DNA from 4 places in the Streptomyces sp. NPDC052052 genome. Region 4 is predicted to be linked to each of the others. Evidence: riboswitches for the same ligand, from Rfam matches in the RefSeq annotation. Region 4 holds a riboswitch; each other region holds the start of a gene.

What was found. Region 4 has a riboswitch for cyclic di-AMP ahead of AB0L71_RS17540 (NlpC/P60 family protein). Riboswitches for the same ligand answer to the same signal wherever they lie in the genome.
Positions count from the first base shown of each region.
Region 1: another riboswitch for cyclic di-AMP. It lies ahead of AB0L71_RS14225 (transglycosylase family protein); the one in region 4 lies ahead of AB0L71_RS17540 (NlpC/P60 family protein).
Region 2: another riboswitch for cyclic di-AMP. It lies ahead of AB0L71_RS26935 (M23 family metallopeptidase); the one in region 4 lies ahead of AB0L71_RS17540 (NlpC/P60 family protein).
Region 3: another riboswitch for cyclic di-AMP. It lies ahead of AB0L71_RS07755 (M23 family metallopeptidase); the one in region 4 lies ahead of AB0L71_RS17540 (NlpC/P60 family protein).

Region 1 covers NZ_JBFAWU010000010.1:84,001-91,721, forward strand. Annotated here, with positions in the region: gene AB0L71_RS14205 (Ppx/GppA phosphatase family protein) at 1-394, opposite strand, end outside; gene AB0L71_RS14210 (DUF501 domain-containing protein) at 465-1,007, opposite strand; gene AB0L71_RS14215 (septum formation initiator family protein) at 1,068-1,541, opposite strand; gene eno (phosphopyruvate hydratase) at 1,643-2,929, opposite strand; gene AB0L71_RS14225 (transglycosylase family protein) at 3,225-3,989, opposite strand; cyclic di-AMP (ydaO/yuaA leader) riboswitch at 3,993-4,165, opposite strand; gene AB0L71_RS14230 (transglycosylase family protein) at 4,466-5,425, opposite strand; gene AB0L71_RS14235 (cytochrome P450) at 5,527-6,900, opposite strand; gene AB0L71_RS14240 (nucleoside triphosphate pyrophosphohydrolase) at 6,910-7,721, opposite strand, start outside.
Region 2 covers NZ_JBFAWU010000026.1:19,183-26,903, reverse strand. Annotated here, with positions in the region: gene AB0L71_RS26965 (FAD-binding oxidoreductase) at 1-1,283, opposite strand, end outside; gene AB0L71_RS26960 (SHOCT domain-containing protein) at 1,381-1,788, opposite strand; gene AB0L71_RS26955 (hypothetical protein) at 2,031-2,252, shown strand; gene AB0L71_RS26950 (SPFH domain-containing protein) at 2,308-3,507, shown strand; tRNA gene AB0L71_RS26945 (tRNA-Met) at 3,606-3,679, shown strand; gene AB0L71_RS26940 (PP2C family protein-serine/threonine phosphatase) at 3,918-5,075, shown strand; cyclic di-AMP (ydaO/yuaA leader) riboswitch at 5,361-5,514, shown strand; gene AB0L71_RS26935 (M23 family metallopeptidase) at 5,526-6,719, shown strand; gene AB0L71_RS26930 (aldo/keto reductase) at 6,957-7,721, shown strand, end outside.
Region 3 covers NZ_JBFAWU010000005.1:100,048-107,768, reverse strand. Annotated here, with positions in the region: gene AB0L71_RS07770 (GNAT family N-acetyltransferase) at 1-2,646, opposite strand, end outside; gene AB0L71_RS07765 (HPr family phosphocarrier protein) at 2,819-3,100, shown strand; gene AB0L71_RS07760 (GntR family transcriptional regulator) at 3,241-3,954, opposite strand; gene AB0L71_RS07755 (M23 family metallopeptidase) at 4,185-4,931, opposite strand; cyclic di-AMP (ydaO/yuaA leader) riboswitch at 4,945-5,111, opposite strand; gene AB0L71_RS07750 (pitrilysin family protein) at 5,535-6,917, opposite strand; gene AB0L71_RS07745 (pitrilysin family protein) at 6,944-7,721, opposite strand, start outside.
Region 4 covers NZ_JBFAWU010000013.1:66,558-74,278, forward strand. Annotated here, with positions in the region: gene AB0L71_RS17530 (NlpC/P60 family protein) at 1-831, opposite strand, end outside; gene AB0L71_RS17535 (hypothetical protein) at 1,198-1,551, shown strand; gene AB0L71_RS17540 (NlpC/P60 family protein) at 1,701-2,840, opposite strand; cyclic di-AMP (ydaO/yuaA leader) riboswitch at 2,839-3,003, opposite strand; gene pcrA (DNA helicase PcrA) at 3,234-5,678, shown strand; gene AB0L71_RS17550 (M23 family metallopeptidase) at 5,777-7,312, opposite strand; gene AB0L71_RS17555 (alpha/beta fold hydrolase) at 7,516-7,721, opposite strand, start outside.

The sequences.
Region 1 (7,721 bases), on a different contig from region 4:
GGTGGTCGCGGCCAGCGAGCTCCTTGGTGGCACCGGCGAAGGAGAACTCCGCCTCCTGGTCGCCGCTGATCACCTCGGGCTCGACGCCCAGGATGTCCACCACGCCGCGGACGAACTCGTCCCGGTTCTCCGCGTCCCGCGAGGCGGAGGTGGCGACGAAGCGTATCTTCCGCGCCCCGTGCTCCTCGATCGCCTCCGCGTACCGGCGGCAGGCGGCGAACGTCCGCTCCAGGGCCTCGGGCGCGAGCCGGCCGGTGCGGTCCACCCCCTGGCCGAGACGGACGATCTCCATCCGGCGGTCGAGCTCGACGAGCTCGCCGGTGGTCGGGTCCGCGTCGGCGACGAGCAGACGGATGGAGTTGGTACCGCAGTCGATGGCGGCCACGCGAGTCATGCATGCTCCTGTGGAATCAAGCCCCTCCGGTGTACGGGGAGCAGGGGGGCCGGGCAGGCCCCGGGGACGGTCAGGCCTCGTCGTCCGCGTCCGCGGGCGGACAGGGCGTCACGCACGGCCCCTTGAGCCACCACTCCGGCAGCATCGCGATCGCCTCGTCGCCCAGCGGGTTCACGCCGGGCCCGGCGGCCAGCGAGTGGCCGACCAGCACGTGCAGGCACTTCACCCGGTCCGGCATGCCGCCGGCGCTCGGGAAGCCCTCCAGCACCTCGATCGCGTCGCGCCGGGCGATGTAGTCCTCGTGTGCGGCCCGGTACGCGGCGGCCAGCTCCGGGTCCGTGCCGAGGCGTTCGGTCATCTCCTTCATGACCCCGTTCGCCTCCAGTGTGCCGATCGCCGAAGCGGCACGCGGGCACGTCAGGTAATACGTCGTCGGGAACGGCGTGCCGTCCTCCAGCCGGGGCTGCGTCTCGACCACGTCCGGGTTGCCGCACGGGCAGCGGTGCGCGATCGCGCGCAGCCCACGCGGCGGGCGGCCCAGCTGGAGCTGGAACGCGGCGATGTCCGCCTCGGTGGGCGGGGTGGACTCGGTCTGCGGAGGGGGGGTTTCCATGCCTGCCTAGGTTCTGATCGGGCTGCTCGAACTGCGGTTCTGCAGAGGGGGTGGGAGAAGTCAGTCGCGGCGGTCGGCGCTGTCCACGCCGTCCCAGAGGTTGGAGTGCCACGACCGGCCGGAATCGTCCGTCTCGCCGTTGCGCTCCTTGACCGCGTCGGGGTCGATCACCGTGTAACCGGTCTCCCCGGGGAGAAGGTAGTGCAGATGTGTGCGGGCCAGCTGCCGGACGTACGCATCGTCCTGGAGGCGCGCCTTCTCGTCGCGCAGCTCCTCGGTGCGGGTGCGGGCCTCCTGTGCCATGCGCTCCTGTTCGGCGATCTCGTCCCGTTGTGACATGTACTGCCGCATCGGGTACGCGAGCGCCACCACCAGGGAGCAGACGACGAGGGCGAGGAAGGCCGCCCGGCCGGTGAGCCGGGAGCGGCGGGCCTGACGGCGGTTCTGTGACCGGTAGACGCGGGCGGCGGTCTGCTCCCCGAGCAGCCGCAGCCGGGTCGAGGTGGAGAACCGGTCCCGGTCCTTCGCGGCCATGTTCCCGCCTCCCCTTACACACGTCCGTCCCCGAACACGGTACGGGACCGAGTGCGGGGACGGACGGAGGCCGGGGCCTTTCAACTTCGAAGGGCCGGTGCTCAGCCCTTGAAGCGCGGGAACGCGGAGCGGCCCGCGTACACCGCGGCGTCGTCGAGGATCTCCTCGATGCGCAGCAGCTGGTTGTACTTGGCGACGCGCTCGGACCGGGCCGGGGCGCCGGTCTTGATCTGGCCGCAGTTGGTGGCGACGGCCAGGTCGGCGATGGTGACGTCCTCGGTCTCGCCGGAGCGGTGCGACATCATGCACTTGTAGCCGTTGCGCTGGGCCAGCTCGACGGCGTCCAGGGTCTCGGTCAGCGAACCGATCTGGTTGACCTTGACGAGCAGGGCGTTGGCGGACCCCTCCTCGATGCCGCGGGCCAGACGCTCCGGGTTGGTGACGAACAGGTCGTCGCCGACGAGCTGGACCTTGGCGCCGAGCTTGTCGGTGATGACCTTCCAGCCGGCCCAGTCGTCCTCGAACAGCGGGTCCTCGATGGAGACCAGCGGGTACGCGGCGACGAGCTCCTCGTAGTACTCGGTCATCTCGGCGGCCGAGCGGGACTTGCCCTCGAACTCGTACACGCCGTCCTTGTAGAACTCGGACGCGGCGACGTCGAGCGCGAGCGCGATGTCCTTGCCCGGGACGTAGCCGGCCTCCTTGACGGCCTCCAGGATGAGGTCGAGGGCGGCGCGGTTGGACTCCAGGTTCGGCGCGAAGCCGCCCTCGTCGCCGAGACCGGTCGAAAGACCCTTGGTCTTCAGGACCTTCTTCAGCGTGTGGTAGACCTCGGCACCCCAGCGCAGGGCCTCGGAGAAGGACTCCGCGCCGATCGGGGCGATCATGAACTCCTGGATGTCCACGTTGGAGTCGGCGTGCGACCCACCGTTGAGGATGTTCATCATCGGAACGGGCAGCAGGTGCGCGTTCGGGCCGCCGAGGTAGCGGAACAGCGGCAGGTCGGAGGCCTCGGAGGCCGCGTGGGCGACCGCCAGCGAGACGCCGAGGATGGCGTTGGCGCCGAGCGAGCCCTTGTTCTCGGTGGCGTCCAGGTCGAACATCGCCTGGTCGATCAGCCGCTGCTCGGTGGCGTCGTAACCGACGAGCTCCGGGCCGATCTGCTCGATCACGGCGAGGACGGCCTTCTCCACGCCCTTGCCCTGGTAACGGTTGGGGTCCCCGTCGCGAAGCTCGATGGCCTCGAACGCACCGGTGGAGGCGCCGGACGGCACGGCAGCACGGCCCGTGCTGCCGTCGTCGAGGCCAACCTCGACCTCGACCGTGGGGTTACCCCGGGAGTCGAGGATTTCCCGGGCTACGACGACGTCGATGGACGGCACGAGCATCTCCTTCTGGGATATGACGCTGGTTGTGCAGGGTCACTTTGGCCTTGCGACAAGAGCCTAACCGGCGCGACCCGATCAGCCGGACGACCGCCCGTCCCCTGGGACGAAAAAGAACCCAGGAAATCTCATTGCCGGACAAACGGCCAGAATTTTACTGGCCAGTAACTACAACAGTTGAACGATCACCCACAAGGCGGGCCCGCGGCGAACGGATGCGAAGACCCCGGCCCGGCGCGCCTGGGGGACTGCGCGCCGGGCCGGGGTGCCCTGGAAAAGGGGAATCCGAACTGCCGGATTACTTCGTCAGGTGAAGCTGCTGACCCGGGTAGATCAGGTTGGCGTCCTTGACGATGCCCTTGTTCAGCTCGAACAGCTTCTGCCAGCCGCCCTGGACGTTGTGGGCGGCAGCGATCTTGCTGAGGGTGTCACCGGAGACGACCTTGTACTCGCCGTTCCCCTTCTTGACCTTCTCGCCGGTCGGGGTGGTGACGGTCTTCTTCGACTCGGTCTGCGCCGGCGCGGTCGAGCGGTACGAGCGGTTGGCGGCAGGAGCCTCGGTGCGCTCGGCCTTCTTCGGCTGGGTCTGCTGCTTCGGCGCGGCCTGGGTGCTCTGCTTCTGGGTGTTCTGCTTCTGGGTGGTGGTGGAGGACTTCGAGGAGCCGGTGTCGACGCCCGGGTTCACCCCGTCGTTCTTCAGGTTGCCGGCCCAGGCGCAGCCCCAGGCACCGGGGCCCTGCATGTCGAGGAGCCGCTCGGCCGTGGCGATCTGCTGGGCCTTGGTGGCCAGGTCGGCACGGGGGGCGTACTGCGTACCGCCGGCGGCGGCCCAGCTGGACTGCGAGAACTGCAGGCCGCCGTAGTAGCCGTTGCCGGTGTTGATGGACCAGTTGCCACCGGACTCGCACTGGGCGACGGCGTCCCAGGTGGCGACGGAGGCGGCGGAGGCGCCGGTCGCACCGATCAGCGGCATGACGGCGGCGGTGCCGGTGACACCGGCGAGCGTGGCGATGCGGACGGCCTTGGACGGACGACGGCGCTGACCCTTACCAGAAAACAGCATGGAAGATCTCCTCACCGACGCCTACGAGGTGAGCTGTCGGGTTCGGGCCAAGTGAGTTGCCCGGTCGCACGTCCTAGCACGCGACTTCACCCCAAGCCGGACCCTGATGCGTCTTTCGACGATCGGGACCGACGCCTACCTGGGTCCCCCGCTCCTGCCTACGGCGCTTTACGCGTCTGTTCCCTCCGACCGACGGCAGGATTCGGCGTGACGGTCGACGGGGCCCGCGGTGCGAGCAGTTCCGACCGTAAACACACGGAACCCTTATATCCAAAAACAGACATACCGGACAATCAGCCCTTACTTGCACCTGAAGAACCATCGTTTTCGCAGGTGGGAGGCGATACGGAAGGTTCGTCCAGCTACGACACGCCAGTTGACGCAAAGAGACCCATGTCTCACTTACGCATAAGCGGACATAGGTCCCTGAAGTACCCCAGCTTTGGGGGCTGTTTTAGTCGTTTTTCAGCCAGGCCTCACGGGGCCTTCACCTCGAGATCAAGGCTCTGGCCAGGGAGGATGAGGTCCGGATCGGAGCCGACGACACCCTTGTTGGCCTCGTAGAGCGCAGACCATCCACCAGGAACATTCTGTGCATCAGCAATCGTCCAGAGATTGTCACCGGCATGGACGGCATAGGAGCCGTCGGCGCCTGCCTGACGCGCTCCGGCGTCCGAGCGTGACGCATGGCGGCCCGACTCCCGCTCACCGCCGTTCACATGCCCTCTCCCCTCGGAGGCGGCCGCACCCCGGTGCTTGCCACCGGCCCGGCTGGGGGAAGCGGCGGAATCAGAGGACTGTGACGCATCTGACGAAGCCGACGAATCTGGTGAATCTGACGAAGCGGAAGATTCGGATGCCTTGGCGGACGGGGCCGTCGACACGGCGGCCGAAGGCTTCGCGGACGGCGTGGTCTCGTCGCTCTGCGCGTCATCGCTCTGCGCTTCGCCGCCCTGCGTGTCGCCGCCCTGCGCATCCTTCACGTGACCCTTGCCACTCGACACGTCGTCCGAGAGGCCGACGGACGGCACGGAGCCCGGGTCGACGCCCGGCAGCGTCCCGTCCGTGGTGAGGCCGGAGATGACCGCGCAACTGGGCCACGCCTTCGGGCCACGGTCCTCCAGGACTTTCTCGGCCACGGCGATCTGCTGGGCGCGGCTGGCGAGGTCGGCGCTCGGGGCGTACGACTCACCGCCGTTCGCCTTCCAGACCTCCGGCGAGAGCTGGAGACCGCCGTAGGAGCCGTTGCCGAAGTCGGCGCTCCATGTGCCACCGCTCTCGCAGTCGGCCACCCGGTCCCAGGTCGTGGCGTCGGCCGCGTGCGCACCGGCCGCGCCGAGGAGCGGGATGGCGATGGCCGATCCGGTCACGCCCGCCGCGACGACGATGGCGGGTGCCTGACGAGGGCGACGGTGTCTGCCGTTCGCGGAGCCCATGAGGTTGCCTTCCGTGTGACGAGTGACAGGTGCGTCGAACGGTGAAACTAGCGGGACTCGAACGCGTGTCACAAGTCGATGCAGCGCAGATCACGTGAAAGTCACAAAGTTGACAGGGTGTCACCTTGCGCCTCGGGGGAGCCCGGTGTGAACTCCACGGGCAGCGTGCGCAGTCCGCGCATGATGAGTCCGCCGCGCCACCGCAGATCGGCGGGTTCCCCCGCAAGGCGCAGGTCGGGAAGGCGCCTCAGCAGCGTGGCGAGCGCGGTCCGTCCCTCCAGGCGGGCCAACGGCGCGCCCAGGCAGTAGTGGATGCCGTGCCCGTATCCGAGGTGCTGGTTGTCACGCCGTGCGAGGTCGAGCACGTCGGGGTCCTCGAAGCGTTCCGGGTCACGGTCGGCTGCGGCGAGCACGACGAGCACCGGGTCGCCGACCGCGATGTCCTGCCCGCCGAGTGTCAGCGGCTCGGTGGCGAACCGCCAGGTCGCCAGCTCCACCGGACCGTCGTACCGCAGCAGCTCCTCTATCCCGGTCTCCAGCAGCCCGTCCTCCCCCACGCCGAGGGAACGCTGCAGCCGCTCGCGCTGTACGGGGTTGCGCAGCAGGGCGTACACCCCGTTGCCGATGAGGTTGACCGTCGTCTCGAACCCGGCGAAGAGCAGGATGAAGGCCATGGCCGCGGCCTCGTTCTCGGTGAGGTGCTCGCCGTGGTCGGCGACCCGGATCAGCTCCGAGATCAGGTCGTCCCCCGGGTTCTCGCGCTTGCGGTGGATCAGCTCGGCCAGATAGCCCCGCATCTTCTTCACGGACCTGGCCACTCCCCCGCGCGGCCCGCCGCCGTGGCGGATCATCATGCCCGCCCAGTCCCGGAAGTCGTCCTGGTCCTCCCGCGGGACGCCGAGCAGATCGCAGATCGCGTAGATGGGGAGCGGGAAGGCGAACTCGTGGATGAGGTCGGCCTTCCCCTCCGCGATGAAGCGGTCGATGAGTCGGTCCGTCAGTTCCTGCACGCGCGGGGCGAACTCGGCGACCCGGCGCGGGGTGAACGCCTTGGAGACGAGGCGGCGCAGCCGGGTGTGGTCGGGCGGGTCGATGTTCAGCAGGTGCGTCATCAGCTCCGCCTTGCGCTCGCCCGGGATGCCCGTCCTGCCCTTGGCGTGCGCGGGCTCGGCGTGGTGCGCCGGGTTCTTGGAGAGCCGGGTGTCGGCGAGCGCCTGCCGGGCGTCCGCGTACCGGGTCACGAGCCAGGCCTCGACGCCGCTGGGCAGCGCGGTCCGGTGCACGGGGCTGTGCTCGCGCAGCCAGGCGTAGGCCGGGTACGGATCGGTGGCGAACTCCCAGGTGAAGAGTTCGGGCGCGCCGGCGGGGCAGGCGCCGGGCTGTCCGGCGGGGCGGTCGGTGGGCTGTCCGGCGGGGCGGTCGGTGGAGCGGTCGCCAGGCTGTCCGGTGGGACGGTCGGTGGGGCTGTGGTTCACCCTTCGACGTTATCCGTTGCCCTCTGCCGCCCGGATGGCGTCCCGGTAGGCACGGCCCGCGGCCCGCAGGGCGGCCTCGGGGTCGACCCCGTCCTGTTCGGCGCGGACGGCGAGGGCGAGCAGCTCGTACCCGATGCCGTCGCCTGTGGGCAGCGTCACATCGAGCCCCGCGGTACGGGCCCGGCCGGCCAGTTTCGCGGCGAGCGCGAGACCGGGCTGGCCGAGCGGCACTCCGTCGGTGACCGAGTCGCGCTGCTTCTCGATGGCCTTGGTCCGCAGCCAGTGCGCGTGCACGTCCTCCGGAGTCTCGGCGGTCTCGTCCCCGAAGACATGCGGATGGCGGTGGATCAGCTTCTCGACGAGGGTCGCGGCCACGTCGTCGACGGAGAACGGCTCCTCCTCGTTCTCCTCGGCGATCCTGGCGTGGAAGACGACCTGGAGGAGGACGTCCCCGAGCTCTTCGCGCAGCTCCTCGCGGTCGCCGTCCTCGATCGCCTCGACGAGTTCGTACGCCTCCTCGATGGCGTACTTGGCGAGGCCCTTGTGGGTCTTCTGCGAGGTCCAGGGGCATTCGGTCCGGATCCGGTCCATGATCTGGACCAGGTCGAGGAGCCGGGCGCCCGGCAGGTCGTACGAACCGGGCAGCAGCTCCAGGTCCGGCATCCGCACCCGGCCCGAGCCGGCGAGCCGGGCCAGCCCGTCGGTCAGCGGTCCGCTTCCTTCACCGCCGGTGAGGACGACCACGCTCCGGCCGCCGGCGCACACGTCGACGAGTTCCTGCGCGCTGGGCGCGGCATGCTCGACGGCGACGCCGGCCTCGC
Region 2 (7,721 bases), on a different contig from region 4:
ACCCGGTCGGGGGCTTCGCCCGTGCCCATGAAGTTCACGTACGTGCCGCCCATGGAGTGCGGGTGCAGCTCCTCCCAGTAGTCCACGCACCACTGCCGCAGCCGCTCGGCGTTGTCCGGGTCCGGGTCGATGCCCGCGATGACGCCGGACCAGACCGCGTCCCGGTAGGCCCAGGCGGTGTCGTCGGGGCCCAGCCGGTGGGCGGCGCCGTCGACCGGGTAGAGGTGCGTGGTCGACAGGGCGGTGGGGAGGTTCTCGGCGTACTTCGCGTGGACGGCGACGGCGTCGTCGGTGATCCGGTCGAAGAGGTTGCCGCGCCAGTACCACTGCAGGCCGGCCGGGAGCAGTTCGTCGAACATGGCCTGCAGCGCGGGGTAGGGCAACGGGGTCGCGAAGCGGAAGGCGGGCGGGCCCAGGTCGTCCACGGGGCCCAGGGCGGTGCCGAGGAGTTCCGGGTCGCCGGTCCAGCACCACACGACACCGCACGTCTTCTGGCCGTGGATCTCCTCCGGGAACGGGGGAGCGGGCGGCACGGTGAGCGCGGCGAAGAAGCCGTTCAGGTCCTGGGGGGCGATCGGCAGGAACTCGCGGTACCAGCGCAGCAGGTCGGGTGTCCGGTCGACCGGCCAGAGCGTGAGGGCGAGGACCACGGTGTCCACCGGGTGCATCCGGAAGGTGAAGGAGGTGACGATGCCGAAGTTCCCGCCCCCGCCGCGCAGTGCCCAGAACAGGTCGGGGTGGGTGGTGTTGCTCGCCGTCACACAGGTGCCGTCCGCCAGGACCACGTCCGCGGAGAGCAGGTTGTCGGCCGTCAGGCCGTATCTGCGGGTGAGATGGCCGTGCCCGCCCCCCAGGGTGAGGCCGCCGACCCCGGTGGTCGACTGGATTCCGGCGGGTGTGGCCAGTTGGAAGGCGTGCGAGGCGTGGTCGAGGTCGTGGAGGGTGGCGCCGCCGCCGACCGTGGCCGTTCGCTCGGCGGGGTCGACGTGCACCCAGCGCATGGGCGACAGGTCGATGGTGACGCCGTCGTCCACCAGGCAGAGACCGGCGCCGCTGTGCCCGCCGCCGCGGACCGCGCACTCGAGGCCCTCGTCCCGGAGGAGAACGACGGCGGCCATCACGTCCGCCGCGTCCCGGCACCGCACCACGGCCGCCGGATACTTGTCGATCATGGCGTTGTAGATCGTGCGGGCGGACCGGTACTCCGGGTCCCGCGGGCCGATGACGGGCCCGCGCAGCGCGTCCCGCATCGTGTCCAGGGTCGTGCGCGTGGTGCCGTTCATGGCCTGCCCATCTCCCTGTTCACCGAGGGGGAAGCGCGCCCGGCCCAGCCAACCGGGCCGTCCTGCCGGACGGTCGGGTCGCCGCGGCGGGAACGGTTCAGACCAGGAGCTTCGTCTTCGCCCGCTGGTACTCCTCGTCCGTGAGGGCGCCCCTGTCCCTGAGCTCGGCGAGCCTCGTCAGGTCCTCGACGTGTCCGCCCTTCTTCGCGGCGCTCGCGTCGGGGGCGGCGGCTTCCCGTACGTATCTCCTGAAGGCCGCATCGCGTTGCTGCGCCTCTTCGATGTCCCGCTTCCCCATGGCCTTGCCGCGCACGATGACGTACAGCAGAACGCCGAGGTACGGCAGCACCAGGGCCACGATCAGCCAGCCCGCCTTGGCCCAGCCTCCGAGGTCGTCGCTGCGGAAGATGTCCGCGATGACCTTGAAGAGCAGGAACAGCCACATGATCCAGAGGAAGAACCAGAGCATGGTCCAGAAGAGGTTGAGCAGAGGGTAATTTTGCACGTCCGGCTCCTGGATCACCGCGAGTTCATCGCGTCGACCGACTGACTTATAAACCAGTCATACCACCGCATATCGTCCCTCGCTCGTCGCCCTCCGGAGGGTGGGTGCGGAGTACCGTGGAGGTGACGAGGAGGCCGGAGCCTCCAGGAGGCGAGGTCGCCCCGTGTTCATGAAGCGGTGTGGGATGCGACGTGGGCGGCGGTGTGGTGATCAGGCGTACGCAGGGGTCCTCGCGAGGGCGCATGCACGCGGCTGACGAGTCCGCCCGGAGCCCGGTCGGTGCGATCGGGCGCGTCACCGTGCCGATCCCGTCCGACGGTCCGGGCGAAGTGCTGGTGGCCGTACGGGGCGGGTCGGAGGCATACACCGCATGGTCGGTGAGATCGATCGACCGTGACGTACGCGTCGTTGTCGTCGACTCGGTCTCGGCGCGCGGCGTGATCGTGGAACCCCTGCCGTCCTGATTCCGGGCGGCGGATCCGGGTACGCCGGGCAGTCACGCACGGCAGGAGTCTTCCGATGTTCTTCTGGCACGTTCCCGCCCCCAACGAGGCGATGCTCATATCCGGTTCCAAGAGGCAGACCCTGGACACCCAGTTCCGGATCGTCACCGGACACGGCAGCTTCGTTCTCCCGGTGAAGCAGAAGGTGCGCATGCTCTCCCTGGCGCTGCGGGAGGCGGAACTCACCGAGGACTGCGTGACGCAGCAGGGGATCCGCCTCAACGTCCGGGCCGTCGCCGTCTTCAAGGTCGGCGACGACGCCGTGTCCATCGCCAACGCGGCACGTCGCTTCCTGACCGAGCAGGAACAGATGGAGGAGCTCGTCGGCCGGATCTTCGCGGGCCACCTCCGGTCCATCGTCGGCGGACTGACCGTGGAGCAGATCATCCGCGAGCGCAACCGGGTGTCCCAGGAGGTCATCGCGGGCAGCCACGGCGAGATGGAGAAGCTCGGCATCGTGGTGGACGCCCTCCAGATCCAGGAGATAGAAGACGCCACCGGCTACATCAAGAACCTCGCCGCCCCGCACGCCGCCGCAGTCGCCGGCCAGGCCAGGATCGCCGAGGCCAGGGCCGACCAGGAGGCCAGCCAGCGTGAGCAGCAGGCCGCCGCGCTCAAGGCGGAGTACGAGCGCGACACCGCGATCAAGCGGGCCGGCTTCCGGGCCGAGACCGAGCAGTACAACGCCCGTGCCTCGCAGGCCGGGCCGCTCGCCGAGGCCAGGGCGTCGCAGGAGGTCATCGAGGAGCAGACCGCACTGGCCGAGCGGCAGGCCTCCCTCGCCGCGCAACGGCTCGAAGCGGAGGTCCGGCGCCCGGCGGACGCCGAGGCCTACCGGCAGCGCACCCTCGCGGAAGCGGCCCGTGACCGGGTGAAGTTCGAGGCCGACGGCGGCGCGTACACCGAGCGGACCCTCGCCCAGGCGCAGGCCGATGCCAACAGCGTGCGCGCGGCCTCGCTGCGCGACGGCAACCAGGAGCTCATCGCGGCCAACCGCATCGTGGAGAACCTCCCGGCCCTGGCCGACGCCGCCGCCCGCGGTATGTCGGGGGCCGATCTCACCGTTCTCAACGGCACCAGTGGTGTCAACGAGATGGCGGCGGGCGTGGTCGGCCAGGGGCTGGCGATCCTCCAGTCCCTGCAGCACGGCGCGAGTGCGATGAAGCCGGCGGCGTTCGACGGGAAGGCCGCGGCACGGATCACCGAGTCGAACTGAGGGGGCGGAGCGGGGCGGGCCGTTCCCGGGCGCGCGCGGCCGTGATGTCCCCAGTGGTCACGAGTGCGTCGGACATGCCGTACAGTTGTATTCACCGACGCGGGGTGGAGCAGCTCGGTAGCTCGCTGGGCTCATAACCCAGAGGTCGCAGGTTCAAATCCTGTCCCCGCTACTGAAGATTCAGGCCCGGCACGCAGACAGCGTGCCGGGCCTGAATCATGTCCGCCTCGGATTCGGCGGCCCGGGACGACCGGCCGGTGCCCGATGGGGGAGCAGGCCGGGCGGGTGTGTGAGCTGTGCCACGGGCTGCCCCCATTGGGCGATGAGGAGTCGCCGTGCGGGCCCGTTCGGGCGAGCCTGGGGTGGGGCGCGGTACCTCGCGCGTACCGGGCAGGAGAGCACAGGTGGGGATGCGGCTGGAGCGGCGCGGCGGACACGGCGAGTACGAAGCCGCCCGTACCCGGCGTTTCGTCCGCATGCTGCCCGCGCTGATGATCGTCGGCGGAGTGCTGTTCGACGTCCTCACTCCGCAGGCGTTCACCGCCATTCCGCTGTTCGTCGCGGCGCCCTTGATCGCGGCGCCCTTCTTCTCGCTGCGCAGCACCATGGGCACCGGTGCCGCCTCGGTGCTGGCCGTGATCGTGCTGCGGCTGATCACCAACACGTTGCCGTTGGTCGTGCCGCTCAGTGAGCTGCTCACCGTGGCCACCGTCTCGGCCCTCGCGGTCGTGATCAACACGGTGGTACGGCGCAGCAACGAGCAGCTGGCCTCCGCACGGGTCGTCGCGGAGACCGCCATGCGCGCGGTGCTGCCGAAGCCGTCCGACCGGATCGGCGGGCTCCAGGTGGCGGCGCGGTACGAGGCGGCGCAGGCGGACGAGTTCGTGGGCGGAGACCTGTTCGCCGTGACGGAGACCCCGCACGGGGTGCGGCTGGTGGTCGGGGACGTACGGGGGAAGGGGCTCGAAGCGGTCGAGTCGGTGGCGGTGGTCATCGGGGCGTTCCGGGAGGCGGCCGAGCCGGAGCGTTCGCTGGAGGGTGTGGCGCAGCGACTGGAGCGGGCGCTGGCGCGGGAGGAGTCGCGGCGGAGCGGTCTGGAAGCGGTCGAGGGCTTCACCACCGCCGTACTGGCCGAGATCCCGTCCGGTGCGTCCCGGGTCCGGATCGTCAACCGCGGTCACCCCGAGCCGATCCTGCTGCACCCGGACGGGGTGGTGGAGGTGCTCGGGCCGACGGTGCCCGCGCTGCCGCTCGGGATGGGGCTGGGAGCGTGGCCCGACCGGGCCGACGAGTGGGACCTGCCGGCCGGGGCGACCCTGCTGTTCTACACCGATGGTCTCTCCGAGGCGCGGGATGCCGACGGCGTCTTCTACGATCCGGCGGCCCGGCTGCGCGGGCGGATCTTTCCCGGGCCGGAGGAGCTGCTGTCCGCGCTGATCGATGACGTGCGGCGCCACACGGGGGGCGAGACGACCGACGACATGGCGCTGCTCGCGGTCGCACGTCCCGCCGAGGGGCAGCCGGACCGGCGGAGGACCGTGAGCATCGTGGGCCCGGACGGGACGTGACGGGTGGGGCGACGGTGCGCCGGACCCGGTGGGGCGGTGCGGCTCCGGACCCGAAGGAAACCGTGCGTAATCAAAAGGCGCCGCTCCGCATAACATATGATGCAACGTCAGAAAGTCGTCGACGCCTAAGGGCCGATCAGGTCGTCCGACTCCGAACGGTTTTGTCCGGTAAAGGCCAGGCCAAAGAGGTGAGCGATCCAGGGGAACGGCTTGGAATCGAGCCCCCGCGTCTATTAACGTTCGATAACGCAGCGCGGTCGTCCCAGCCGTCGTCAGTGGCGGCACCGTGCGCGAGCGCCGAATTCCGCAAGGGAACCGGGGAACCATCCATATGGGGTGAATCGGGCATCCATGTCTCGTGAGAGGCGAGAGAGGCCCGTAGGAGACCTTCCTGCTCCGAACCCGTCAGCTAACCCGGTAGGCGAGAAGGAAGGAAAGGAGTGCGCCCACGTGGCGTCCAACAAGCCTGCCCCCGAGGCCCCTTCACGGTTCGACTCCGAGTTCGGCACCGGCCTCGGCGTCACTGGCGGCGGATCAGAATTCGGTTACGGACACCAAACCCTCGGGACGGGAACGGAGTTCGGCGCCGACCACGGCACCGAACCGGGTGCCGGCTTCGTCGGTGAGTTCGGTGGCGAAGCCCGTGCGGACGACGGCAGGGAACCCGCCGGGAGCTGGGACGAGTGGAACCCCACCGAGGAGTCCGTCCGTCCCGTGCGCGGCAAGCACCGGGTGGCCAAGCAGCGCAACGCACTTGCCCGTAGCTCCACGGTGCTCGGCGTCGGTGTCATAGCGGCGGTCGGCGCGGGCGGCATGGCCAGCGCACAGAGCAAGCCGCCGGTCTCCATCTCCCTTCCCGACTCCATCTCGGACAACCTCCCCGAGGTCAAGTCCCTCCCCGGGGTCGGCGCCCTGTTCTCCAGCGACTCCGAGGCCGACCAGGCCGCCGTCGAAGCCGCCGCTCCGCTCACCACCGCCGGCATCACCACGGCCGAGGCCGAGCAGGGGGCGACGGACGCGGGCGAGGCGCTCCGTGCCCGCATCCTCCAGCAGGCCGAGCAGCAGCAGGACGCCGCCGATGCCGAGGCCAGGGCGGCTCAGGAGAAGGCCGCCGCGGAGAAGGCCGCCGCCGAGGCCAAGAAGCAGCAGGACGAGGCCGAGGCCAAGGCCGCCGCCGAGAAGAAGAAGGCGGAGGAGGAGGCCAGGGCGAAGGCCGAGGCACTGCGACTCGCCAAGCTCGCCGCCAGCTACGCCCTCCCGACCTCCTCGTACACGGTCACCTCGACGTTCGGTCAGGCCGGCTCGATGTGGTCCTCGGGCTACCACACCGGCCTCGACTTCGCGGCGCCGACCGGCACCCCGATCAAGGCCGTGCACACCGGCACCATCACCTCGGCCGGCTGGTCCGGTTCGTACGGCTACCGCACGGTGCTGGAGCTCGAGGACGGTACGGAGCTGTGGTTCTGCCACCAGTCCTCGATCGGCGTCAGCGTCGGCCAGAAGGTCACCACCGGTGACACCATCGGCCGGGTCGGCGCGACCGGCAATGTGACCGGCCCGCACCTCCACCTGGAGGTCCACACCTCCGACGGCACGGGCATCGACCCGATGGCCTGGCTGCGCGACAAGGGCCTCACCCCCTGATCCACCGGCCGCTTCCCCGCCGGTGTGAACCGAGCCGGTTCACCGGCTGCCGAACCCCGGCGGCCCTGACGCTCACCCCCCGACGTCAGGGCCGCCGGTCCGTCGCCGTCCCGCCGGTCCGTCGCCGTCCCGCCGGTCGGAACGGCCGTCCGGACCCGGCGGAACGGGCTGTCCGGAAGCGGCTGTCGGGGCCGGTCCGCCGGAATAGCCGAACTGCTGGAATCCGTTGATCCACACATGACTTCTCTTCGTGAGCTGGGCCCCTCCGACCTCCGGGTCTTCCCCCTTGCCCTCGGCGGCAACGTCTTCGGCTGGACAGCCGACGAGACGCAGTCCTTCGCCGTTCTGGACGCCTATGCCGCGGCGGGCGGCAACTTCATCGACAGTGCCGACGCGTACTCCGCCTGGGTCCCGGGCAATGCGGGCGGCGAGTCGGAGACCGTCATCGGCAAGTGGCTCGCGGCACGGTCCAACCGTTCCGACATCGTCGTCGCCACCAAGGTCGGCGCCCACCCCTCGTACCGGGGGCTCTCCGCCGCGAACATCAAGGCCGCGGCCGAGGAGTCGCTGCGCCGGCTCGGCACCGATCACATCGACCTGTACTACACGCACTTCGACGACGAGACCGTGCCGGTGGAGGAGATCATCACCGCCCTCGACCACTTGGTGAAGGAGGGCAAGGTCAGGGAGATCGGCGCCTCCAACATCAGCCCCGCACGGCTCCAGGAGTCCCTGGACTTCTCGGAGCGCGAGGGGCTGGCCCGTTATGTCGCCCTGCAGCCGCAGTACAACCTGGTCTCCCGTGACACATACGAGGGCGAGCTCCAGGACACGGCCGCCCGGGCCGGGCTCGCCGCCGTCCCGTACTACGCCCTGGCCTCCGGCTTCCTCACCGGCAAGTACCGTCCGGGCGTCCCGGTGGAGAGCGCGCGGGCCGAGAAGGCCGGTCAGTACCTGGAGTCGGAGCGGGGGCAGAAGGTGCTGACCGCGCTCGACAGGATC
Region 3 (7,721 bases), on a different contig from region 4:
GAGGCGGTGGGAGGTGTCGCCGAGGAGTTCGGAGGGGGCGCCCGCCAGCCCGAAGGAGAGGACGGCGCCCGCCGCCGGATCGATCGTGGCCCGGATGACGGTGTCGACCCCGCGCGGCGCCATGGCCTGGACGACGGGCTGGAGTTCGGCAGGCTTGCCGAGCAGGCCGGTCAGTTCTCCGTACGCACGGCGCAGCGCCTTCTCGTTGGCGAGGTCGAGCCGGACGCCACCGAGATCGGCGCGGTGGCGCAGATGCGGCGCGGTGGTCTTGAGCGCCACCGGGTAGCCGAGCTGCGCCGCGGCGGCAACTGCCGCCTCCGGGTCGGGCGCCGGGATCGTCGGCCGCACGGCGATGCCGTACCGGTCCAGGAGCCGGCGCGCCTCGTCGGGTGCGAGCGTCCTGCCGCGCGGGTCGGGGTCGGGGCCGAGGAATGTGTCGATCAGCTCGGCGGCACCGGGGGTGTCGATGGTGTCGTCGAGGAACTCGGGCACCTTGCCCGGAATGGCGGCCTCCCGTCTCCACTGGGCGTACCTCACCGCTTCGGCCAGGGCCCGCACGGCTCGCTCGGCCGCGGGGTAGGCGGGGATCCGGCCCGTCCGGGCAGCGGGGGCCTCGCGGTCGTCCGCGCCGGTTGCCGTCGGCCCGCTGCCGGTTCGGGGGGCCGGTCCGGAGGCCGAGGGGGTGGACGCCGGAGCGGAGTCGGCCGTGGCCGCTGCGGCGCGCGGGGGTGCCATCGCCGCCGAGGGCTGCCCCGAAGGCCGCGGCGGTGCGACCGTGCTGGTGGCCGCGGACAGAGCCTCCGCCAGTCCGCCGATCTCCACATGGACGACGGCCACCGGCTTGGCCGGGGCGGCCGCGGCGGCCGCGTGCAGCGCTGTCGCCAGCTCCTCTCCGCCGCCCGGTTCCGACGCTCCGTTCGCGCCGACCGCCGGGATCGCCGTCACGACCACCGCATCGCAGTCCTCGTCGGCGAGGGCCTCGGCCAGGGCGTCCTGGAAGTCCTGCGGGGTGGCCGCGATGGTGAGGTCACGGGGCGGGCGCGGGCGCAGCCCCTCGGTCAGGCAGGAGTCGTACGTGAGCAGGCCGAGCGAATCGGAGTTGCCGAGGATGGCGACCCGAGGGCCCGCCGGAAGGGGCTGATCGGCGAGGAGAAGAGCCACGTCGACCATCTCCGTCACGGTGCCGGCATGGATCACGCCGGACTGGCGCATGAGCGCGGAGACCGTGGCCTCCGGGATCCGGCTGAACGGGACCGCATGGCCGGGCGGGGTGGACCCGCTGTGCCGGGCACCCTTCACCACGACCACGGGCTTCACGGCGGCGGTGCGCCGCGCGAGTCGGGCGAACTTTCGGGGGTTGCCGATCGATTCGAGGTACAGGAGGGCGACGTCGGTGTCCGCGTCCTCGTACCAGTACTGCAGGAAGTCGTTGCCGGAGATGTCGGCACGGTTGCCCGCGGAGATGAAGGTGGAGAGGCCGGCTCCGCATTGGTTGAGCCCGGAGAGGAGCGCGATGCCGATCGCTCCGGACTGGGTGAAGAGGCCGATGCGTCCGGAGGCGGGCGGCTCGGGGGCGAGGGAGGCGTTCAGCCGGACGGACTGCGCGTTGTTGATGATGCCGAAGGCATTGGGGCCGATGATCCGCATCCCGTACGAACGTGCCTGCCGGACCAGCTCACGCTGCCGTTCCCGGCCTTCGGCACCCCATTCGGCGTAACCGGCGGAGAGAATGACCAGACCCTGGACGCCGTGTTCACCGCAGTCGGCCACCGCCTCCGGAACCCGGTCGGCGGGGACGGCGACGACCGCGAGGTCGACCGGTTCGCCGATCTCGCCGAGGGAGCGGTGGGCGGGGACGCCGTCGATGGTCACCTGGTCGGCGGCGAAGGAGCGGTTCACGGCGTAGCTGCGACCGGTGAAGCCGGCCCCGAGAAGGTTGCGCAGGACCGTGCGGCCGACTCCGCCGGGGGTGCGGCCTGCGCCGATGACGGCAACGGATCCGGGGGCGAGCAGCCGTTGCACGGAGCGCGCCTCGGCTCGCTGCTCACGGGCGCGCTGCACGGCGAGGGACGCCTCGGTCGGTTCGAGGTCCAGGGTCAGGTGGACGGAACCGTCCTCGAAGCTGCGCTGCTGGGTATACCCGGCGTCCCGGAACACCTTGATCATCTTGTTGTTGGCGGGCAGCACCTCGGCCGCGAAGCGGCGGACGCCGCGCTCGCGGGCGACGGCGGCGATGTGTTCGAGCAGTGCCGATGCCACACCGCGGCCCTGGTGCGCGTCCTGGACCAGAAAGGCGACCTCGGCCTCGTCGGCGGGCGCCGAGGCGGGCATGCCCTGCTCGTCGATCCGGTCGTAGCGGACGGTCGCGATGAACTCGCCGCCCACCGTGGCCGCGAGCCCCACCCGGTCGACGTAGTCGTGATGGGTGAAGCGGTACACGTCCCGGTCGGACAGATGCGGATAAGGGGCGAAGAAGCGGTAGTACTTCGCCTCGTCGGAGACCTGCTCGTAGAAGCTGACCAACCGTTCGGCGTCGTCCGCGGTGATGGGTCTGATCCGGGCGGTACCGCCGTCACGGAGGACCACGTCCGCTTCCCAGTAGTCGGGGTAGACCTGATGCGGACTCTGCTCCGGCGAGGGCTGCATGTCCAAAGACTACGGCTCCGTCAGCGGTCGCGGCGGGCTTGGGGTCGGGGCAGTCTGGGGGAGCCGATCGACGGACCGGCACAGGTCACGGGTGCGTACGGCCTCGACCGGGGCATCACGTACCACATGAGAGACTGGTCTAGACAACCATTGATTCACGAAGGGCAGAACCATGGCTGAGCGCCGCGTCAACGTCGGTTGGGCCGAGGGCCTGCACGCCCGTCCCGCATCCATCTTCGTCCGGGCCGCCACGGCCTCCGGCATCCCCGTGACGGTCTCGAAGGCCGACGGAAACCCGGTGAACGCCGCCTCCATGCTCGCGGTCCTCGGTCTCGGCGCGCACGGCGGCGAGGAGATCATACTCGCGTCCGAGGCGGAGAACGCCGAAGCCGCCCTGGACCGCCTGGCCAAGCTGGTCGCCGAGGGGCTCGACGAGCTCCCGGAGACCGTCTGAGCCCTTCAGCGCGAGAAAGCCGCGACATCCCATGCGGAGTCGCGGCTTTTTGCTTTTCCGTTCCGGATCGGCCGAAGCGAATTCGAGCAGCCCAAAGAAAGCCCCGACGAAAGGGCGTCTCTTTGTATACGGCGTCATTGTTAATACCGAGCACGCGTGGTGTGTACTGCATGTTGCGAAGTTCTCACTCGATCCGTGCGTGAGGAATCGGGCCTGCGCCCCGGCCGGTCCGTGCGGCGCAGACGGTGCGCGCCCACGGCCCGTTCGGCGTGCTGCATGGCCAGCGCCCTGGCCCGTTCCGCGTCGCCCCGCACCACCGCGTCGACGATGGCTCCGTGCTCGGCCCAGGAATCCACCGGGCGGACCGGCTGCTCCACGGTGTACATCCACGTGGTCTTGTGCCTCAGCTGGGTGAGCAGCGCGATCAGGCCGGGGCTGCCGGACGCCTGCGCCAATGTCTCGTGGAACCAGCCACCCAGGGAGCGCAGATCCTCCCCCTCGCCCCGCCTGGCCCGCTCCTGCCCCAGCCTGACCAGGCCACGCAGCACCTTGAGATGCGCCTCGGTGCGCCGATGAGCGGCGCGTGCCGCACCCAGCGGCTCCAGCAGCATCCGGACCTCCAGGAGATCGGCGGCCTCCTGCTCCGTGGGCTCGGCGACGCAGGCGCCCGCATGCCTGCGGGTGACCACGAACCCTTCCGACTCCAGGGTGCGCAACGCTTCCCGCACCGGGACACGGGAGACCCCGTAACGACGCGCCAGTACCTCCTCGGTGAGCCGGCTGCCGCGTTCGAAGACACCGGAGACGATGTCGTCACGGATTGCCGTGCATACCGAATGCGCAGGAATGCGCATGTCCGAACCTCCCCCTTAATCCCCGCGCAACGCGGCCGACCGACGTCTGTCCTGCGACTCTATTGCAATGCGGCCGCATTTCCGATGCCGGGAAGAAATTCATGAATATCTTTTGGCCGCGGGGCAGGTCCTGGGACCCGTCGAGGACAGGTGCCAACAGCGGATACGACGAAGGCCCCGTCGTAGGGGGCCTTCGAAGGAGATACCGCGCAGGGCGCGCCGGCAGGAGGTCAGACGTTGACGCCGCGGGCACGCAGGTAGGCGATGGGGTTCAGGTCGGAGCCGTACGACGGCGTGGTGCGCGCCTCGAAGTGGAGGTGCGGTCCGGTGGAGTTGCCGGTCGAGCCGGAGAAGCCGATCCGCTGACCCGCACCGACGCGCTGGCCGACGAAGACGCCGATCGAGGAGAGGTGGCCGTACTGCGTGTACGTGCCGTCCGTCATCCGGAGCACGATGTTGTTGCCGTACGCGCCGCCCCAGCCGGCCTCGACGACCGTGCCGGCACCGACGGCGACGACGGAGCTGCCGTAGGCGGCGTGGAAGTCGATGCCGGAGTGCCTGCCGGAGGACCAGAGCGCGCCACCGGTCCGGTATCCGGTGGTGACGTACGAACCGGCGACCGGGAGCCGGAAGGCGTTCAGGCGGGCGCGCTCGGCGGACCGGGCAGCGCGGGCCTTCTCGGCTCGCGCCTGGGCCGCACGCTTCGCATCCGCCTCGGCCTTCTTCTTCGCCTCGGCGTCGGCCTGGCGCTGCTGCGCGTCGGCCTGGGCCTCGATCTGCTCGGCGAGGGTGCTGTCGACGGCCAGGACCTGGCTCAGACCGGTCTCAGCGGCGGAGGAGTCCGCAGCGAGAGCCGGAGCGGCCGTACCGCCGAGGACGCCGGTGGTGGCCAGGGCCGCGATTCCGACGACCCTCGCGCTCCTGCTCGTCAGTCGGCTCGGGGCACGGTGCTTCCCGGTGGCACGGGTGAACGCCATTGAAGCGGCTGGTCCTTTCCCTCCTTCTCGCCTACCGGGTTAGCTGACGGGTTCGGAGCAGGAAGGTCTCCTACGGACGCCACGGCCTCACCGAGGCCCGGCATCCGATTCACCCCAGGGACTGCATGGGTCCCCGGCTCCCCAGGCTCGCGCCTGACGGGGACTCGGCGATGACTGCCCGGTACGTCACGGATGCGGCATACGAGTGACGGACAGCCGGGCCGACGCTAAGGGCGGCCACTTTCGTTCACCAAACGGACACGCCGCTTTGTAGCGCACGCCACAGGGCAGACAGTCATCCTCCCCATCAAAACGGACATGCGGAAGATCCCTACGCGTCGCCTGCCGCAGGGGTCTTCCTCGTGCCTCGCCAGGTCCGTGCGCCGGGTCCGTGCGTGACGGGTCGAGGCACCGGTCGACCGACCGCCACGGTGGGGGCGCCCGTGTCCGGCCGTTGACCGGCCGGGCGTGGCGGTCGACCGACGAACCGTCACCCGCGGCCGGCCGTCGCTGGCAGCTGCGCGGTCGGCCGGCCGTCACCCGCCACGGGCCGACCGGTGGTCCGGACCGGGCGGGTGCGATCACGACCAGGGGATCCGCCCGTCAGCCGGTGACCACCGACACCTCTCCGATGCCCAGGGCCCGGACCCGCTCCTCGATCTGTGCCGCGTCACCGACGAGGATCGTGACCAGCCGGTCGACCGGGAAGGCGTTGACCACCGCCGCGGTCGCCTCGACCGTGCCGGTCTCCGCGAGCCGGGCGTACAAGTGCGCCTGGTAGTCGTCCGGGAGGTGCTGCTGGACCTGGTCGGCGAGGGTTCCCGCGACCGATGCCGCCGTCTCGAACTTCAGCGGTGCGACCCCCACGAGGTTCTGCACGGCGATCTCGCGCTCCTCATCGGTCAGCCCCTCGGCCGCCAGGGTCCGCAGGACCGTCCACAGGTCCTCCAGCGCCGGTCCCGTGGACTCCGTGTCCACCGATCCGCTGATGGCGAGCATCGAGGCTCCGGTGGCCCCCGAGGCGGAGTCCGGGGCCGACGAGCGCAGCACCTGGGCGAAGGCCCGTACGCCGTAGGTATAGCCCTTCTCCTCGCGCAGCACCCGGTCCAGCCGGGAGGTGAGCGTTCCGCCCAGGCAGTACGTGCCCAGCACCTGGGCCGGCCACACGCTGTCGTGGCGGTCGGCGCCGATCCGGCCGATCAGCAGTTGCGTCTGCACCGCGCCCGGACGGTCGACGATGACCACCCGGCCGGTGTCGTCGGCGGTGATCGGCGGGGCGGGACGGGGTTCCGCGGAGTCTCCCGACCATTCGCCGAGGGTGTCGGCGAGCAGGGCGTCCAGGTCGATGCCGGTGAAATCACCCACGACCACGGCGGTGGCCGTGGAGGGCCGGACGTGGGCGTCGAAGAAGGCACGCACGGCCGCCGAGTCGATCCGCTCCACCGTCTCCTCGGTGCCCTGCCGGGGACGCGACATCCGCGCCGCGGCCGGGAAGAGCTCCTTGGAGAGCTGCTTGGCGGCGCGCCGGGCCGGGTTGGCCAGCTCGTGCGGGATCTCGTCGAGCCTGTTGTGCACCAGGCGTTCGATCTCGCTCTCGTCGAAGGCGGGCGCCCGCAGCGCCTCGGCGACCAGAGCGAGCGCCTTGGCCAGCCGGGAGGCCGGGACCTCCAGGGAGACCCGGATGCCCGGGTGGTCCGCGTGTGCGTCGAGAGTGGCGCCGCAGCGCTCCAGCTCGGCGGCGAACTCTTCGGCGGTGTGCTTGTCGGTGCCTTCGGACAGGGCCCGGGACATGATCGTGGCCACGCCGTCGAGCCCCTCGGGCTCGGCGTCCAGCGGGGCGTCGAGGAAGATCTCGACAGCGACGACCTGCTGGCCGGGCCGGTGGCAGCGCAGCACCGTGAGGCCGTTGGGCAGGGACCCGCGCTCGGGCGCGGGAAAGTCCCAGGGGCGGGCGACGCCGGGGGCCGGCTGCGGGTGGTACTGCATGGAAACTCCAGTCGCGGCAGCGTCGGTCACTGGTCCGCCCCTTCGTGCGTGTCGGTGTCGTCGGCGTCGGTCTCGTCGGTGTCCGCTTCGTCCGCGGGCTCGGCCGACTCGACCGGCTCGTAGACCAGCACCGCCCGGTTGTCGGGGCGCAGCTGGGCCTTGGCGACCGCCTGGACCTCCTCCGCGGTGACGTCGAGCACCCGCTGGACGGCGGTCAGGGCAAGCTGCGGGTCGCCGAAGAGCACGGCGTACCGGCAGAGTTCGTCCGCGCGTCCCGCGACCGTACCCAACCGGTCCAGCCACTCACGCTCCAACTGGGCCTGCGCACGCTCCATTTCCTCGGGCGTGGGGCCCTCGGCGGCGAACCGGGCAAGCTCCTCGTCGACCGCGGCCTCGATCTGCGGCACCTCGACGCCGCCGGACGTCTTCACGTCCAGCCAGCCGAGCGAGGGAGCGCCCGCCAGTCGCAGCAGCCCGAACCCGGCCGCCACGGCCGTACGGTCACGGCGGACCAGGCGGTTGTGCAGCCGCGAGGACTCGCCTCCACCGAGCACGGTCAGCGCGAGATCCGCCGCGTCGCACGCGCGGGTGCCGTCGTGCGGCAGCCGGTAGGCGGCCATGAGCGCCCGCGCCGGAACCTCCTCGCGCACCTCTTCGCGCAGCTGCTCGCCGATGGTCTCGGGGAGCGTGCCGTCGCGCGGCGGCTGCTTGCCGTCGTGGGACGGGATGGAACCGAAGTACTTCTCGATCCAGGCGAGGGTCTCTACGGGGTCGATGTCGCCGACGACCGAGAGCACAGCGTTG
Region 4 (7,721 bases):
GGAGATCCCGGCGGAGCGCCAGGCGGCCTGGGTGAGTCCGGAGCAGTCGAATGCGGACGGGCCGGTGGCTCCCCAGACGTACGGCTTGCCGAGGGCTCCGTACGCGAACGCGACGGCCTCGGCGGCGCGGCTGCCCGGTGCCGGGACGGCGCCGCGCAGGGTGCCGCGGTCCGCATGGCCCGCGGGGCGCGCCCCGTCCAGGCTGTCGTAGACGGCGCGTTCGGCCGGGGACAGGGTGGCCAGCAGCCGCTGCGCGGCGGCCAGCCTGGCCCGGATCGTCGCCTTGTGCTTCTTGAGGGCGGCCTGGCGCGATGCCAGCTCCGCCAGCTTTCCCCGGGCCTGCGCGCGCAGTTGGTCGATCCGGGCGACCTGCCGCTCGACCCGGTCGACCTCGGTGGCCCGGCGGTCGCCGATCCGGTCCAGGTACGAGGCGCGTTCCAGGTACTCGTCGGGGTCGGAGGAGAGCGCCAGTTGTACGGACGGATCGATCGCGCCGGTGCGGTACTGCGCGGCGGCGAGTGAACCCAGGGCGTCGCGGGAGGCGTTGAGGCGCTCGGTCCGGCGGGCGGCCTCGTCGCGCAGGGTGCCGACGGCCTCGGCGGCGGCGGTCGCCTGCTCCTTCGCGCCGTTGTACTGCTCGGTGGCGGCTTCCGCGTCGCGGTACAGCCGGTCCACCTCCGCCCTGATCTGGGCGGGCGTGCGCTGGGGGTCGGCGTGTGCCGAGCCCGGCAGTGCGGCAGCGGCGGCGGCCCCGGCGAAGGCGAGGGTGGCTGCGGTGCGGGCAGCGGAGCCGGTGACCAGGCGCCGCTTGGGTTTCCGATGCGCTGCCACGAGGGCGTGCGTCCTTCCTGACGACTGCCCGACGGGGACTACCGGCGGGCCCGCCCGAGGCCCGGTGGCGGGGCACCGGCAGAGGGGCCGGCCCGCCGCCGGATCTCTCGGCGGGGCGACCGGCCCGCCGCCCGGTGTGGAGCGGTGGTGAGGCCGGTCACCTGGTCAGGACGCTAGACCCGGGGCATGTGCAGGAGTCGTAATGACGCCTATTGTCCGAAGTTGGCGCGGCATTGATGCAAGTTGACCGGGGGAAATGGCATCAGATTCAGACAATTCGCGCAGATGTGAGTAAAGCGACAGGAAGTCGGGGAAGCCGCACCTGCCTGCGGGGTGGCGGTATGGGCGGGGCTAGGCTGCGGACCCATGGACGTACTCATCAATGTCTTCGTCGCCCTGCACATCATCGGCATCGCTGCCCTGCTGGGCGGCTTCCTGACCCAGATGAAGGCGATGGGCGCCGGCACCGCCCGGTTCGTCCCGGCGATGCTGCACGGTGCACTGACGATGCTGGTCACCGGTGTCGCGCTGGTCGGGCTCGACGAGTCCGACGGCCGTCAGCTGAACCACATCAAGATCGGGATCAAGCTGCTGATCCTGATCGTGATCCTCGCGCTCGTCTACATCAAGCGGGACGAGGAGAAGGTCGACAAGGGCGCCTTCGCGGCGGTGGGCGGGCTGACGCTGGCCAACATCTTCATCGCCACCCTCTGGACCTGAGCCACCCCTCCGGACCCGGGCCGCCGCCGGCCCCGGGGCGCCGCCGCGCTCCGGACCCGAGCCGCCCCGTTCCGGCCCGACCCGCGGGGCGGGCTCCGACAGGGAGCCCGCCCCGCAGCCGTTGCCCGACGGGCCGGCGGTGCGGGCGGCTACGCCGGGCGCACGCTGCCGTAGATCGGCATGTAGTAGATCGACTCCTCGCGCACATTCGCCCCCGGCTTCGGCGCGTGGATCATCATCCCGTCGCCCTTGTAGATGCCGACGTGGCTGATGTCGTCGTAGAAGAAGACGAGGTCGCCCGGCTGGAGATCGGCGGTCGCGACCCGGGTTCCTATCTCCACCTGGTCCCAGGTGGTGCGCGGGATGTCGACACCCGCGGCCTTCCATGCCGCCTGGGTGAGCCCGGAGCAGTCGTACGAGGACGGACCCGTCGCACCCCACACGTACGGCTTGCCGATCTGGGCCGCGGCGAAGGCGAGGGCCTTCTCCGCCTTGGTGGTGGCGCTGCTGTCCGAACCGGTCGTGGTGCCGGTCTCCGTCTCCTCCGCGGCCTCGGCCGCCTTGCGGTCCGCCTCGGCCTTGGCGGCGGCCTGCTGCTTGGCGAGTTCCTCCGCCTTGCGCCTGGCCTCCTCCTCCTTCTTGCGCTCCAGCGCCGCGAGCCGCTCCTTCTCCTCGGCGGTGAGCTTCGACAGCAGCGCACGCGCCTCGCCCAGCTTCTGCTGGACGTTCTGCTTGCTGGTGCGCAGCGTGGCCTGCGTCGTGGTCAGCGTCTCCAGGCTCTGTACCGCTTCGGCGCGCTTCTTCGAGGCCTTGACCTGCTCCGCGCGGAAGTCCGAGACGGCCTTCTGCTGCTGTTCGGTCATCCGGTTCATCAGCTGGTTCTGGTCGAAGTACGACTGCGGGTCGTCGGCCAGGAAGAAGGTGGCGTTCGGGGCGATGGCGCCGGCGCGGTACTGCGCGGCGGCGTAGGCGCCGAGCGTCCTGCGGGCCTCGTTGAGCTTGTCGGCGCGCTTCGCCACGTCCTCCAGCAGGGCGTCGACCTTGGCGCGCTGGGCGGTGGACGCCTCCTTCGCCTGGTTGTACTGCTGGGTCGCGGTGCCCGCCTGCCGGTAGAGGCCGTCCACCTTCTTCTGGACGTCCTCGATGCTCTGCTTCGGGGCGGGGGCGGCCATGGCGCTCTGCGAGGAGAGCAGGGTCACGGACGCCAGTGCGGCCGTGGTGAGGCCGACGGCGGGTGTACTGGTGCGCACCCGGGTGCGCGGTTTGCGGTGTGATGCCAAGACCGGCATCTCCTTCCGTGGACCGCCTGCCGGGTTAGCTGTCGGGTTCGGGCGGAACGGAAGGCTGCCCTACGGTCCGCGTGGGGATATGGACCGATTCACCCCGGTGCTGCATCTGGGTCCCCGGCTCCGAACTCCCACGAGGGCAGCCCGGATTCGGCGCGGGCACCCGTTCGGCGCGGTTCGCCTCAGGGGGTACGGGCCGCCCGGTCGAGCACGCTAGCCAACTCGTGGGGCCGCTGTGAAGGTCGATGTTCGATATGCCCGATACGTTTTCGTGACCTCGGTGGAGCGAGGTGGCGCGGGAGGGCCGGGGCCCGGTTTCTCTCACACCGCGTGGACGACCGCTCTCTTTGCGTACCCGGCCGCCAGGTGCGGTCGCGGCACTAGACTCGGCAAGCGATGAGCAGCCTCTTTGACGACAGCTTCCTGGCCGGCCTCCAGCACACGGAGGAGGAGCCTCCGCCGCCCCCCGAGGACTCCGCACCCGAAGAGGTGCCGGAGGACCTCTTCGCGGGCGTGTTCGACGGGCCTCCGCCGTCCAGGGACGCGTACTACCGTGACGGCGCGCACCGTCCGGTGATCGACCCCGCGGCACTGCTCGACGGGCTGAACAACGAGCAGCGCGCCGCGGTGGTCCACGCGGGTTCCCCGCTGCTCATCGTCGCCGGGGCGGGCTCCGGCAAGACCCGGGTGCTGACCCACCGGATCGCCCACCTCCTCGCCGAGCGCGGAGTCCACCCCGGCCAGATCCTGGCGATCACCTTCACCAACAAGGCCGCGGGCGAGATGAAGGAGCGGGTCGAACAGCTCGTCGGCCCGCGCGCCCACGCCATGTGGGTCATGACCTTCCACAGCGCGTGCGTACGCATCCTGCGCCGCGAGTCGAAGAAGCTCGGCTTCACCTCGTCGTTCTCCATCTACGACGCCGCCGACTCCAAGCGGCTGATGGCCCTGGTCTGCCGTGACCTCGACCTCGACCCCAAGCGGTTCCCGCCGAAGTCCTTCACGGCCAAGGTCTCCAGCCTGAAGAACGAGCTGATCGACGAGGAGACCTTCGCCGGCCAGGCCGCGGACGGGTTCGAGAAGACCCTCGCCCAGGCCTACGCGATGTACCAGTCCCGGCTGCGCGAGGCCAACGCACTGGACTTCGACGACATCATCATGACGACGGTCCACCTGCTCCAGGCGTTTCCCGATGTCGCCGAGCACTACCGCCGCCGCTTCCGGCACGTCCTGGTCGACGAGTACCAGGACACCAACCACGCCCAGTACACCCTCGTACGCGAACTGGTCGGCCCGGCCGGCGAGGACGGCGCCCCCGCCGAACTGTGCGTCGTCGGCGACGCGGACCAGTCGATCTACGCCTTCCGCGGCGCGACCATCCGCAACATCCTCCAGTTCGAGGAGGACTACCCGGACGCGACCACGATCCTCCTGGAGCAGAACTACCGCTCCACGCAGACGATCCTGTCCGCCGCCAACGCGGTCATCGAACGCAACGAGAGCCGCCGCCCCAAGAACCTCTGGACGAACGCCGGCACCGGCGCCCGGATCACCGGCTACGTCGCCGACACCGAGCACGACGAGGCGCAGTTCGTCGCCGACGAGATCGACCGGCTGACCGACGCGGGCGACGCCAGGGCCGGTGACGTCGCGGTCTTCTACCGGACGAACGCGCAGTCCCGTGTCTTCGAGGAGATCTTCATCCGCGTCGGCCTGCCCTACAAGGTCGTCGGCGGTGTGCGCTTCTACGAGCGCAAGGAGGTCCGGGACGTCCTGGCCTACCTCCGGGTCCTCGCCAACCCCGAGGACAGCGTCCCGCTGCGCCGCATCCTGAACGTGCCCAAGCGCGGCATCGGGGACCGCGCCGAGGCGATGATCGACGCCCTCTCCCTGCGCGAGAAGATCACCTTCCCGCAGGCGCTGCGCCGGGTCGACGAGGCGTACGGCATGGCCGCCCGGTCGGCCAACGCCGTCAAGCGGTTCAACACGCTGATGGAGGAGCTCGGCACGATCGTCGAGTCCGGCGCGGGCCCCGCGGTGGTCCTGGAGGCGGTGCTGGAGCGCACCGGCTACCTCGCCGAACTCCAGGCGTCCACCGACCCGCAGGACGAGACCCGGATCGAGAACCTTCAGGAACTCGCGGCCGTCGCCCTCGAATTCGAGCAGGAGCGGGGCGAGTCCGGCGAGGAGGGCGCGGGGACGCTCGCCGAGTTCCTGGAGAAGGTCGCGCTCGTCGCCGACTCCGACCAGATCCCGGACGAGGACGAGGAGGGCTCCGGCGTCATCACGCTGATGACCCTGCACACCGCGAAGGGCCTCGAGTTCCCGGTGGTCTTCCTGACCGGCATGGAGGACGGCGTCTTCCCGCACATGCGCGCGCTCGGCCAGGTCAAGGAGCTCGAGGAGGAGCGGCGGCTCGCGTACGTGGGCATCACCCGGGCCCGCGAGCGCCTCTATCTGACCCGGGCGGCGATGCGCAGCGCCTGGGGCCAGCCCTCGTACAACCCGCCCTCGCGGTTCCTGGAGGAGATCCCGGACCAGCACCTGGAGTGGAAGCGGACCGGGCCGATGGTGTCCCCGGCCGGACCGACCTCGGGGATCACCTCGTCGCTGTCCTCGTCGCGCTCGCGCTCCGGCCCCTCGGGCTTCGCGACCCGGCGCACGTCGGACAAGCCCACGATCACGCTGGCCGTCGGGGACCGGGTCACGCACGACCAGTTCGGGCTCGGCACGGTGACGGCGGTCGAGGGCGTCGGCGATCAGGCGAAGGCGACCGTCGACTTCGGGGACGAGCGGCCGAAGAAGCTGCTGCTGCGGTACGCGCCGGTCGAGAAGCTGTAGCCGGGCCGACGAGTGACCGGCGGGCCGGTTGTACACACGGCCCGGTCACTCGTCCCGGCCGGCCCGGTCGGTCGGGACGACCGGGCGGCGGGAGCGGCTCAGGTCGGGTCGACGTTGTGGCTGCGGAGCCAGGGGAGCGGGTCTATCGCCGCGCCGCCGCCGGGCCGTACCTCGAAGTGCATGTGCGGGCCGGTCGAGTTGCCGGAGTTGCCGGAGTACGCGATGACGTCACCGGCCTTGACCGCGCCGGAGCGGATCTTGGTGCTGCTCAGGTGGCAGTACCAGGTCTCGGTCCCGTCGGCCATGGTGACGATGGCCATGTTCCCGTAGGCGCTGTTCCACTGGGTGCGCACGGTGCCGTCGGTCGCGGCCATCACGGGCGTGCCGTACGAGACGGGGAAGTCGATGCCTGTGTGCACGGACATCCAGTTGACGCCCGCCTGGCCGAAGTACGCGCTGAGGCCGTGGTCCTTGACCGGCATGACGAACTTGGGGCGCAACGCCTCCTTGCGGGCGGCCTCTTCCTCCCGCTTCTTCTTCTCCGCGGCCTGCCGCTCGCGCAGGTCGATGCGCTCCTGGGTGCGGCTGGCGCGGTCGGCGAAGTTCTCGGCGTCGGCGCTGAGGTTGGCGAGCTGGGTGTCCAACTTGTTGTTGGCGGCGACCGACTTGACGGAACCCGGATCGGCGGCCGCCATCGTGGTGCTGTCGTCCTTCTTGTCCTCGCCGCCCAGCCCGGCGACGGAGGCGGCGGCGATACCGGCCACGCTCATCACGCAGGCGGACGGAACGGCGACGGTGAGGAGCGCGGAACGTTTCGCTGGCGTACGCCGCCGAGCGCGGGTGACGGGGCGGCTGAGGGGGCGCCGGGCGGCGGGCACGTGGTCGTTCAGGTCGTCGTCGTAGCCGTCGGCTTCGTCTTCCGGCCCGTCGGCGTCGCTGTGTCCGCTGTGACCGTCGTGACTGCCGGGGCCGAAGTCCGCTCCGGCCTCCGCCTCCGGCCCGGTCTCCGGGGCGGTCCCGGTCTCCGGCTCCGTGAGGTTGAACTCGGCGGTGTGCTGGGGCTCGTACGGGTCGAAGGAGCTCTGATCGTCATAGGGCCCGTACGGCTGGTGCGCCTCGTGCGCCGCGTACGCTTCCGGTGCTTGCTGCTCGTGGGTGGGCGTGGCGCCGATGTTCCAGGCCGTGGCGTCGTGGACGCCGGAGTCGTAGGCGGACGCCGCCCACGGGTCGGGCCGGTACCAGCCGCTGGTGTCCCACTGACCCGTGGCGTCCGGAGCGCCGCCCCGTGCCGGAATGTCGGCGAAGGTGGCGGTGATCGTGTCCGCCGCCGTGCCGTGGTCGACGGCAGGGGTCCAGGTGGCCGTGGTGTCGTACGTCGGGCCCGCGGGATACGGCTGCTGGGTCTGCGCGGGGTACCCGCCGTAGGCGTCGTACGAGGTGGTGGGGTGTGCGCCGGTGTCCCAGTGAGTGGATTCGTAGGGAACCCCGTACTCGACCGGGCCCGTACCGTAGCCGCTGTCGTACATGCCGTCGTAGCTGCCGGGGAGGGAGCCGAAGAGCGGGTCGCCGAGGTGACTGGCGGTGGTTTGGCCGTCGTATCCGGCATACCCGGCGTGGGGGTGCTGGTCGTCCACCAACTTCTCTCTCGCCTCGGCAGCAGGATCTGCGGTCCGGGATCCGGTGGGGAATCCCAGGGGAGCAGTGGCGCGACTGTACCCGGCGGTACGCGACGTCGACAATCTTCGGCAGCCCCGGGGCGGCTCAGGAAACGGGCAATCGGCAGTCTTTTGCCGGGCCGTGCACACAGCCTTGGCTCTATGTTCGAAATGCGTTCTATTTAATGGGGCCGCGAATGAGGTGGGGTGCTGCTGCTCCGGTGTGATCGGGTCACCGGACCGGTGCCCGTGGTTCCTGCGGTTGTCGCGGTGCCTGCGGTTTGCTCGGTTCCTGCGGCTCTCACGGTTTGCTCGGTTCTTGTGGTTCTCGCGGTTCCTGCCGGGGCTTCTGAGGTGCTCGGGGGCAGTGTGCCGCCCGAGGCTTCGA